DNA from 3 places in the Leclercia sp. CFBP8987 genome. Region 1 is predicted to be linked to each of the others. Evidence: predicted binding sites of a transcription regulator. Region 1 holds the regulator's gene; each other region holds the start of a gene.
The links. The regulator CRP, encoded in region 1, controls carbon source genes, mostly activating them, when cyclic AMP is high. The targets are predictions, from matches to a motif close to ATGTGANNNNNNTCACAT.
Positions count from the first base shown of each region.

Region 1 (3,281 bases):
GGCAGCCGCTGCCGGAACCGACCGACGTGCTGTTTTATGAAGGCCTGCATGGCGGAGTGGTGACGCCGCATCACGACGTGGCGCGCCATGTCGACCTGCTGGTGGGCGTGGTACCGATCGTCAATCTGGAGTGGATCCAGAAGCTGACGCGGGATACCAGCGAACGCGGTCACTCCCGCGAGGCGGTGATGGACTCGGTGGTGCGCTCGATGGAGGATTACATTAACTTCCTGACGCCACAGTTTTCCCGCACCCATATTAACTTCCAGCGCGTCCCGACCGTGGACACTTCTAACCCCTTTGCCGCAAAAGGCATCCCGTCCCTTGACGAGAGCTTCGTGGTGATCCACTTCCGCAATCTGGACAATATTGACTACCCCTGGCTGCTGGCGATGCTGCAGGGTTCATTTATTTCGCACATCAATACGCTGGTGGTGCCGGGCGGGAAGATGGGGCTGGCGATGGAGTTGATCATGATGCCGCTGGTGCAGCGGTTGATGGAAGGCAAGAAGATCGACTGAGGTTTTGTTGCCCGGTAAGCGCAGCGCCACCGGGCAAGGCGCTTAGGCCTCGATCACTTCATACGAATGCGTAATGTTGACCGCTTTCTCCAGCATCAGCGCCACGGAGCAGTACTTCTCCGCAGAGAGATCCACCGCGCGGGATACCGCCGCATCTTTCAGCGCTTTGCCGGTGACCACGAAGTGCAGGTTGATATGGGTGAACAGGCGCGGCGCCTCTTCACGGCGCTCTGAGGTCAGCTTCACTTCACAGTCGGTCACATCGTGACGCCCTTTTTGCAGGATCGACACCACGTCGATGGCGCTGCATCCGCCTGCCGCCATCAGGACTACTTCCATCGGGCTTGGCGCTTTATCACCGGAGTTGCCATCCATCAAAATCTGGTGCCCGGAAGCGGACTCACCAAGGAACGTTAACCCTTCTACCCATTTCACACGTGCTTGCATTTGTATTAACTCCAGGAGTGCATTTTTGCTGACAGATTACGCGTCAGTAACAATTCTGACAACGGAAGTCGACCTGCATCAAGCTGAAGCGAGACACCAGGAGACACGCGGCAAAAGCTATGCTAAAACAGTCGGGATGCTACAGTAATACATTGACGTTGCACATGTATGCAGAGGACATCACACATTCCAGGCTGCTAATTATTGTGCCAGCCAGACCCCAGGCAGGGGAAAGAATTCGATTGCAACCCCAGAGTACAGGTACATAGCCAGACTCTGGAGACAGCTTATAACAGAGGATAACAGCGCATGGTGCTTGGCAAACCGCAAACAGACCCGACTCTCGAATGGTTCTTGTCTCATTGCCATATTCATAAGTACCCATCGAAGAGCACGCTGATTCACCAGGGTGAAAAAGCGGAAACGTTGTATTACATCGTCAAAGGCTCAGTGGCAGTGCTGATCAAAGATGAAGAAGGCAAAGAGATGATCCTCTCTTACCTGAATCAGGGAGATTTCATCGGCGAGCTGGGCCTGTTTGAAGAAGGTCAGGAGCGTAGCGCCTGGGTGCGTGCGAAGACCGCGTGTGAAGTGGCTGAGATCTCCTATAAGAAGTTCCGCCAGCTGATCCAGGTTAACCCGGATATCCTGATGCGCCTCTCCTCGCAGATGGCTCGCCGTCTGCAGGTCACGTCCGAGAAAGTGGGTAACCTCGCCTTCCTCGACGTAACGGGCCGTATCGCTCAGACCCTGCTGAACCTGGCGAAACAGCCAGACGCCATGACCCACCCGGACGGTATGCAAATTAAAATTACCCGTCAGGAAATTGGTCAGATCGTCGGATGTTCGCGTGAGACAGTCGGTCGTATTCTGAAAATGCTGGAAGATCAAAACCTGATTTCCGCCCACGGTAAAACCATCGTGGTTTACGGAACACGTTAATTCCGCTCAAACGGCGTGGCATCGCAGGATGCCACGCCGTTTTTGTCTCTAGCATCCATGTGGCGCAGGCTCATTTATCACCCGGAAGTTAACTACGCACTGCGGCAAACCCTGGTGTTGTGTCTCCCCGTGGCTGTGGGTTTGATTTTCGGTCATCTGCAACAGGGACTCCTCTTTTCTCTGGTTCCAGCCTGCTGCAACATCGCTGGCCTGGACACACCGCATAAACGCTTTTTTAAACGTCTGACTATTGGCGGCTGCCTGTTTGCCGGATGTAGCCTGGCCGTCCAGCTGTTGCTGGCGCGGGATATTCCACTGCCGCTCATTCTGACGGTACTGGCAATGACCTTAGGCGTCACGGCAGAAATCAGCGCTCTCCATGCGCGACTCCTGCCCGCCTCGCTGATTGCGGCCATCTTTACCCTGAGTCTTGCCGGGAACATGCCGGTCTGGGAACCGCTGCTCCTCTATACGCTGGGCACCCTCTGGTACGGGCTGTTTAACTGGTTCTGGTTCTGGATGTGGCGCGAACAGCCGCTGCGCGAGTCGCTGAGCATGCTCTATCAACAGCTGGCGGATTACTGCGAAGCGAAATATACCCTGCTGACCCAGCACACTGACCCTGAGAAATCGTTGCCACCGCTGCTGGCCCGCCAGCAGAAGGTAGTGGATCTGATCAGCCTCTGTTACCAGCAGCTGCATATGCTGGCGGCCAACAGAAATCACGAATACAAACGCCTGCTGCGCACCTTCCAGGTGGGGCTGGATCTGCAGGAGCATATCTCCGTCAGTCTGCACCACCCGAAGGAGGTGCAAAAGCTGGTGGAGCGCAGTCACGCCGAAGCGGTGATCCGCTGGAACGCACAGACCGTGGCGGCCCGCCTGCGGGTGCTGGCTGATGACATCCTCTATCATCGCTACCCCACTCGCTTTAGCATGGACAAACCGCTCGGCGCGCTGGAAAAAATCGCCCGTCAGCACCCGGATAACCCGGTGGGACAGTTCTGCGCCTGGCACTTCAGCCGTATCGCCCGGGTGCTGCGCACCCAGCGTCCGCTCTACCCGCGCGACCTGATGGCCGACAAGCAGAAACGCCTGCCGCTGATCCCCGCCCTGAAAAGCTATCTGTCGCTGAAGTCTGCCGCCCTCCGTAATGCGGCGCGTATCAGCGTGATGCTGAGTATCGCCAGCCTGATGGGCATAGCGCTGCACCTGCCGAAACCTTACTGGATCTTAATGACCGTCCTGCTGGTAACGCAAAACGGCTACAGCGCGACGCGGGTGCGTATTTTCCACCGGGCGGCCGGCACCATGGTGGGGCTGATCATCGCCGGTGTCACCCTGCACTTCCACGTTCCGGAAGGCTATACC
Region 1 is NZ_CM188255.1:4,442,230-4,445,510, forward strand. It holds gene SOM40_RS21455 (phosphoribulokinase) at 1-521, shown strand, start outside; gene SOM40_RS21460 (OsmC family protein) at 564-968, opposite strand; gene crp (cAMP-activated global transcriptional regulator CRP) at 1,278-1,910, shown strand; gene SOM40_RS21470 (YccS/YhfK family putative transporter) at 1,968-3,281, shown strand, end outside.

Region 2 (3,281 bases), 2.0 Mb from region 1:
AAGATTTTCTTCAGCATCGGGTCCAGCTCGCGATCGTACGCTTTGCAGGAACCTTCAACCATTTTGATACCACCGAACGGGATAATCGCACGTTTCAGTGGCGCTTCAGTTTGCAGACCAACGATCTTCTCGAGGGATTTGTTGATATAACCCGCGTCGTGAGAAGTAATGGTAGACGCGATGGAGGTGTCGAAATCAACAGGCGCGTGAGTGCGGTTTTCCTGCTTAACGCCTTCCATAACGCTGTCCCACAGGGCAGTGGTAGCGTCGGTAGCACCGGCCAGGAAGGATTCGTCACCTTCATATGGAGTGTAGTTTTTCTGGATGAAGTCACGAACGTTGACTTCATTCTGCCAATCACCTTTGGCAAAACCTTCCCATGCTGTGGCTAACTTTTCATTAAGTTCGGACATGTAACACCTACCTTCTTAAGTGGATTTTTTATTTACTGCCTGAGAAAACCATTAATGATGGTTATCGCCACGCAGGTAAATGACCCAGTATGTCAACCCAACCAGCAGACCACCGCCAATAATGTTCCCGATTGTGACTGGGATCAGGTTATCAGTAATGAAGTTCATAACGGTCAGGTGAGAGAAACTTTCCGGGCTGGAACCTACTGCGGTCCAGAACTCCGGGCTGGCAAAATCACGGATTACAATACCCAGAGGGATCATAAACATGTTTGCAATACTGTGTTCAAAGCCGCTGGCAACGAACATGGCGACAGGCAGAACCATGATCATGGCTTTGTCCATCAGGCTGCGTCCGGAGTAGCTCATCCAGACGGCCAGGCAGACCATCAGGTTGGCGAGAATGCCAAGCGCAACGGCTTCAATAAATGTGTGATGTACTTTGTGGTCGGCGGTCTGCAGGACATTAAGCCCCCACGCGCCGTTAGCGGTCATATATTCACCCGACAACCACATCAGCAGGACAAACAGCAGGCAGCCAATCAGGTTTCCAACGTAAACGTTGAGCCAGTTTTTTGCCAGTTGGCCCCAGGTAATCTTACCGCTGGCTTTCGCGACGACGATAAGCACCGTAGAGGTAAAGAGGTCAGCGCCGCAGATAACGCACAGGATCAAACCCAGTGAGAAACAGATGCCGCCGATAAGCTTGGCGATACCGAAAGGCATCCCGGCAGTACCGGTGGTGGCGGTGATATAGAAAACAAAGGCAATGGAGATGAACACCCCGGCAGTGATGGCCAGGAAGAACGTCGTCATCGGTTGTTTCGTTGCTTTATAGACACCCGCTTCTTCGGCAACTTTCGCCATGGCAGCTGGGAGTAAAAGATCAAAAGGGTTGTCAGCTTTCACACTAACTCTCTCTTTATTAAGTCGGCGACGAGATACTAACAAAGCATTATAGAAGAGAAATTGATGTAGATCATATCTCGCCTGGCTTATAGGCCCGCAAAGTGCGTGGTTTTTCGGCAAATGCGGAGTAAGTATTTGATTATCCGTATAAAAATAAATTTTAAATCTTACAAAATGATTTGATTTTTTTCTTCCGACGCTCTCCCGGACAGTTAATTATAATGGAGTATTTCATATAAAAAGTAACAATAACCGTCAGGTCGCCATTATTATAGCTACCAATATTTAACTTTATTATTACAATTAAATTTTATCGCCGTAGAAATAAAAAACGGGGCAATAAAATTGCCCCGTAATATAACGTAGGCGAATGTATACGCCTACTATCTGTAATGTTATGTAACGTTATTTAGCCCAAAAAGCGCTTTTGGCCTTCTGCAGTTTCTCATAGGCCTTCAGCAACGACTGGTGAGCAGGGAAGGCTTTCAGATCGCTATCCACCGCCTGCAGGCCGTGGAATGGCGCTTCGCCGCTCAGGGCCGCGCTGGCGTTCTCTACCGCTTCGGCACCGTACATGCGGGTGAAGGCGTTCAGATATTGCAGCGGCTGACGATCCTCTTCCTGGGACAGCAACAGCAGCGTCTGCAGGCAACGGTAGTAGTTCGCACGCTCTGCGCTGAATACTGAGGCATTGAACTCGATAGTCCACTCGGTCCAGATCAGCGCCTGCTCCAGGTCGCCGCCCGCCAGTGCCAGCATCGCCTTCAGCTCACCGATACGCAGAGTGTACCAGCCGTTGTCTTTGCCCGTCGCCAGGCCCAGCAGCTCGCGCACGCGGGTAAAGTCGTCGTGGCCTTCGTCGTCCAGCTGGGTGATGAGGTTCAGGTAATCCTCTTTCTCCCATGCGCTCTCCGGCAGGGCCAGCAGGGTTTCGCGCAGGTGCGCACCCATGCTGTTATTCGCCAGCCACAGATCTTCCACCGGATAGATATCGGACATGCCCGGGACCAGAATACGGCATGCATAGACGCTGAGGTGCTCGTAATCCGCGATGTACACTTCCTGGCCTTCGGCAGTGAAGATCGCCATCAGGGTGGCAAACTCTTCTTCCGTGGTGCCGGCGAAGCTCCAGTCAACAAACGGATAATCCGCGTCCTGCTTGAACATATCCCAGGAGATAGAGCCGCTGGAGTCGATGAAGTGCGTCTCCAGGTTGGCGTGCTCAGCCACTTCTTCGTCATCGAAGGTCGGCGGGGTGAACACGTCGAGATCTTTCAGGCTACGACCCTGCAGCAGCTCGGTGACGGTACGCTCCAGCGCTACGCCAAAGTCCGGGTGCGCGCCGAAGGAGGCGAAGCAGGTGCCGTTCGCCGGGTTGAACAGTACCACGCAGATCACCGGGTACTTACCGCCCAGGGAGCCGTCATAGGCAAAGATTGGGAAACCTTCGGCTTCCAGTTTGGCGATAGACTCCACCACGCCCGGGTAGCGGGCCAGCACGTCAGCCGGGATCTCCGGCAGGCTGATGGATTCCGCGATAATGCGGTTCTTAATATGACGCTCAAACACCTCGGACAGGCCCTGAACACGCGCTTCGTTGCGGGTGTTACCGGCGGACATGCCGTTGGAGACATACAGATTGCCGATGATATTCATCGGAATATAGACGGTTTGCTCATCAGACTGACGGGTAAACGGCAGGGCGCAGATACCGCGATCTTCATTACCTGACTGCAGGTCGATCAGCATGCTGGCGGTCAGCTGATTGTCCAGATCGTAAAACGCGCGCAGGCGATCGTCGAGGATCCCTTCCGGCAGTTCGTCGTCTTCCGTCAGCGGGAACCATTTTTCATTTGGATAGTGAACAAACGGGCCATTCGCCACGGTGTCGCCCAGCCAGAAATCGGCAAAGAAGTAGTTGGTGGACAGACGCTCAAAATACTCACCCAGCGCAGAGGC
Region 2 is NZ_CM188255.1:1,600,115-1,603,395, forward strand. It holds gene pflB (formate C-acetyltransferase) at 1-413, opposite strand, end outside; gene focA (formate transporter FocA) at 465-1,322, opposite strand; gene ycaO (30S ribosomal protein S12 methylthiotransferase accessory factor YcaO) at 1,728-3,281, opposite strand, start outside.
Region 2: a site for CRP is predicted at 1,381-1,398, ahead of focA (formate transporter FocA). Genes of this name have one in related genera too.

Region 3 (3,281 bases), 1.2 Mb from region 1:
AGAGGCGAAACGTCACCAATGAGATACATTTTACTGGAGTCGGCGATCATGCCCGCGTTTTCGAGGGTGATGTCGACGTTGACGATAGCCCCGGATTTAAGGTGTTCCGACTCTTTAGGGATCCCGTGGCAGACCACGTCGTTGACCGAGGTGTTCAGCACGTAGGGGTAATCATATTGCCCTTTGCTGGCCGGACGGGACTTAAGCTGATCGACGATAAAGGCCTCGGCGCGATTGTTGATCTCCATAGTGGATACGCCAGGCTTAATAAAGTCGTCCAGCATGGTGAACACCGAGGCCAGCAGTTCACCCGCGTGGCGCTGGCGAGCCAGCTCGTCGGCGGTTTTAATGAGAATTGATGGCATTGTTTACCTCCAGTAAAGGGTAAGGGCCGGATTTGAGCATCATTATCTTTATCTGTTGATCGTATCTTGTCAGCGCCGCGTTGTCTCCTGCGGTTTGGGGAAATGCCCAACGTTCCAGAAAGTAATGTCTGGTATGCTCAAAAGTCATGATGTGATCCGTAGCACGTTTCCGGTTTTAATTGTATGATGAATGCGTTCCATTAAGGACTTTCACCATGAAGAAATCATTGATAGTTGTCTGGCAATACCTGCGCGCCTTCATCCTGATTTATGCCTGCCTCTATGCGGGTATCTTTCTCGCCTCCCTGCTGCCCATTACCATTCCCGGCAGCATTATTGGCATGCTGATCCTGTTTGTGCTGCTCGCGCTGCAAATCCTCCCGGCAAAATGGGTCAAGCCCGGCTGCTCGGTATTAATCCGCTATATGGCGCTGCTGTTCGTGCCGATTGGCGTGGGGGTGATGCAGTATTACGACCTGCTGAGTGCGCAGTTTGGCCCGATATTTGTCTCCTGCACCATAAGTACGCTGGTGGCATTTTTAGTGGTGAGCTGGAGCACGCATCTGGTGCACGGGGAACGTAACGTGGTTGGACAGAAAGGACAGAACAAATGATGGCCAATATCTGGTGGTCGCTGCCGCTTACCGTGGCGGTATTCTTCGCCGCCCGCAAGCTGGCGGTGCGCCTGAAGTTCCCCCTGCTTAACCCCCTGCTGGTGGCGATGGTGGTGATTATTCCGTTCCTGCTGCTGACCGGCATTCCTTATGCGAAATATTTCCAGGGCAGCAAGGTCCTCAACGATCTGCTCCAGCCTGCGGTGGTGGCGCTGGCGTTTCCGCTGTATGAACAGCTGCACCAGATCCGCGCCCGCTGGAAGTCGATCATTACCATCTGCCTGGTGGGTAGCGTGGTGGCGATGATCACCGGTACGTCGGTGGCATTGCTGATGGGGGCGACGCCGGAAATCGCGGCCTCTATTCTACCTAAATCCGTGACCACGCCGATCGCAATGGCGGTGGGTGGCAGTCTCGGCGGTATCCCGGCGATCAGCGCCGTGTGCGTTATTTATGTCGGTATTCTCGGGGCGGTATTAGGGCATACGCTGCTGAATGCGATGCGCATTCGCACTAAGTCAGCCCGTGGTCTGGCGATGGGCACCGCCTCGCACGCCCTCGGCACCGCCCGCTGTGCGGAGCTGGATTATCAGGAAGGGGCATTCAGCTCCCTGGCGCTGGTGATCTGCGGGATCATGACCTCCCTTATCGCGCCGTTCCTGTTCCCGATTATTCTGGCGGTCATGGGCTAAAATTTGCGACGCGTCGCGCATTTTTCATTTGAGTTTCATAAGTTGCACAAATAATGAGATCTGAGTCACATATAAAGCCGCATCGGCTCCGTACACTACCGATCCATTAACCTTTAAGAGGCAACGTCATGCATCCACGTTTTCAATCAGCTTTCGCTCAGCTTGCAGAGAATTTGCAGTCAGCCCTGGCCCCGGTTCTGGCGGATGCACACTTCCCCGCCCTGCTGACGGCTGAACAGGTCACCGCCCTGAAAGGTGCTACCGATCTGGATGATGACGCGCTGGCCTTTGCACTTCTGCCCCTGGCGGCGGCCTGCGCCCGTGCGGACCTCTCTCATTTCAACGTCGGCGCCATTGCGCGCGGCGTGAGCGGCACCTGGTACTTCGGCGGCAATATGGAGTTTATCGGGGCCACCATGCAGCAGACCGTGCATGCAGAACAGAGCGCCATCAGCCACGCCTGGCTGCGCGGGGAACACTCCCTGCAGGCCATTACCGTGAACTACACGCCGTGCGGCCACTGTCGTCAGTTTATGAACGAGCTCAACAGCGGTTTGCAGCTGCGCATCAACCTCCCGGGCCGCGCCCCGCATACCCTGGAAGATTATCTGCCGGACGCCTTCGGACCTAAGGATCTGGAGATTAAATCCCTGCTGATGGATGAGCAGGATCATGGTTATGCCGTCAGCGGTGACGCGCTGGCCCAGGCGGCAATTCTCGCTGCTAACAAGTCACACGCACCGTACAGTAACTCCCCGAGCGGCGTGGCGCTAGAGTGTCGCGATGGCCGACTCTTCACCGGCAGCTATGCCGAGAACGCCGCCTTTAACCCGACGCTGCCCCCGCTGCAGGGCGCCCTGAACCTGCTCAGCCTCAACGGTTACGACTACCCGGACATCCAGCGCGCCATTCTGGCGGAAAAAGCCGACGCACCGCTGATCCAGTGGGATGCCACTGCCGCCACGCTGCGCGCCCTGGGTTGCACCAGCATCGACCGCGTTCTGCTGGCGTAAGTCCTTGATGCGGGCAGCAATGCCCGCACAATTGATGAAAATCCCTCCAATTAAACCGCCGTTTCTTGCGCTTACCAGACGGGTAAAGTAGCCTGAGTGAAATTTCACCTTTGGTAAGAGTCATCTGTATGTTAAAGCGCGTGTTTTACAGCCTGGTTGCCCTGATCGCCATTGTGCTGCTGACTGCGCTGGGCCTCGACCGCTGGATGAGCTGGAAAACGGCCCCCTATATCTTTGATGACCTTCAGGACCTGCCCTACCGTCAGGTCGGCGTAGTGCTCGGCACCGCCAAGTATTACCGCACCGGGGTGATCAACCAGTATTACCGTTACCGCATTCAGGGAGCACTCAACGCCTACAACAGCGGGAAGGTCAACTACCTGTTGCTGAGCGGCGATAACGCGCTGCAGAGCTACAATGAGCCGGTCACCATGCGTAAGGATCTGATTGCCGCAGGCGTTGACCCGGCGGATATCGTGCTCGATTACGCGGGTTTCAGAACCCTCGATTCGATTGTGCGCACCCGCAAGGTGTTTGATACCAACGATTTCATCATCATCACTCAGCGCTTCCACTGCGAGCGCGCGCTGTTTATCG
Region 3 is NZ_CM188255.1:3,246,031-3,249,311, forward strand. It holds gene map (type I methionyl aminopeptidase) at 1-365, opposite strand, end outside; gene SOM40_RS15730 (CidA/LrgA family protein) at 581-979, shown strand; gene SOM40_RS15735 (CidB/LrgB family autolysis modulator) at 976-1,671, shown strand; gene cdd (cytidine deaminase) at 1,800-2,684, shown strand; gene sanA (outer membrane permeability protein SanA) at 2,813-3,281, shown strand, end outside.
Region 3: a site for CRP is predicted at 1,725-1,742, ahead of cdd (cytidine deaminase). Genes of this name have one in related genera too.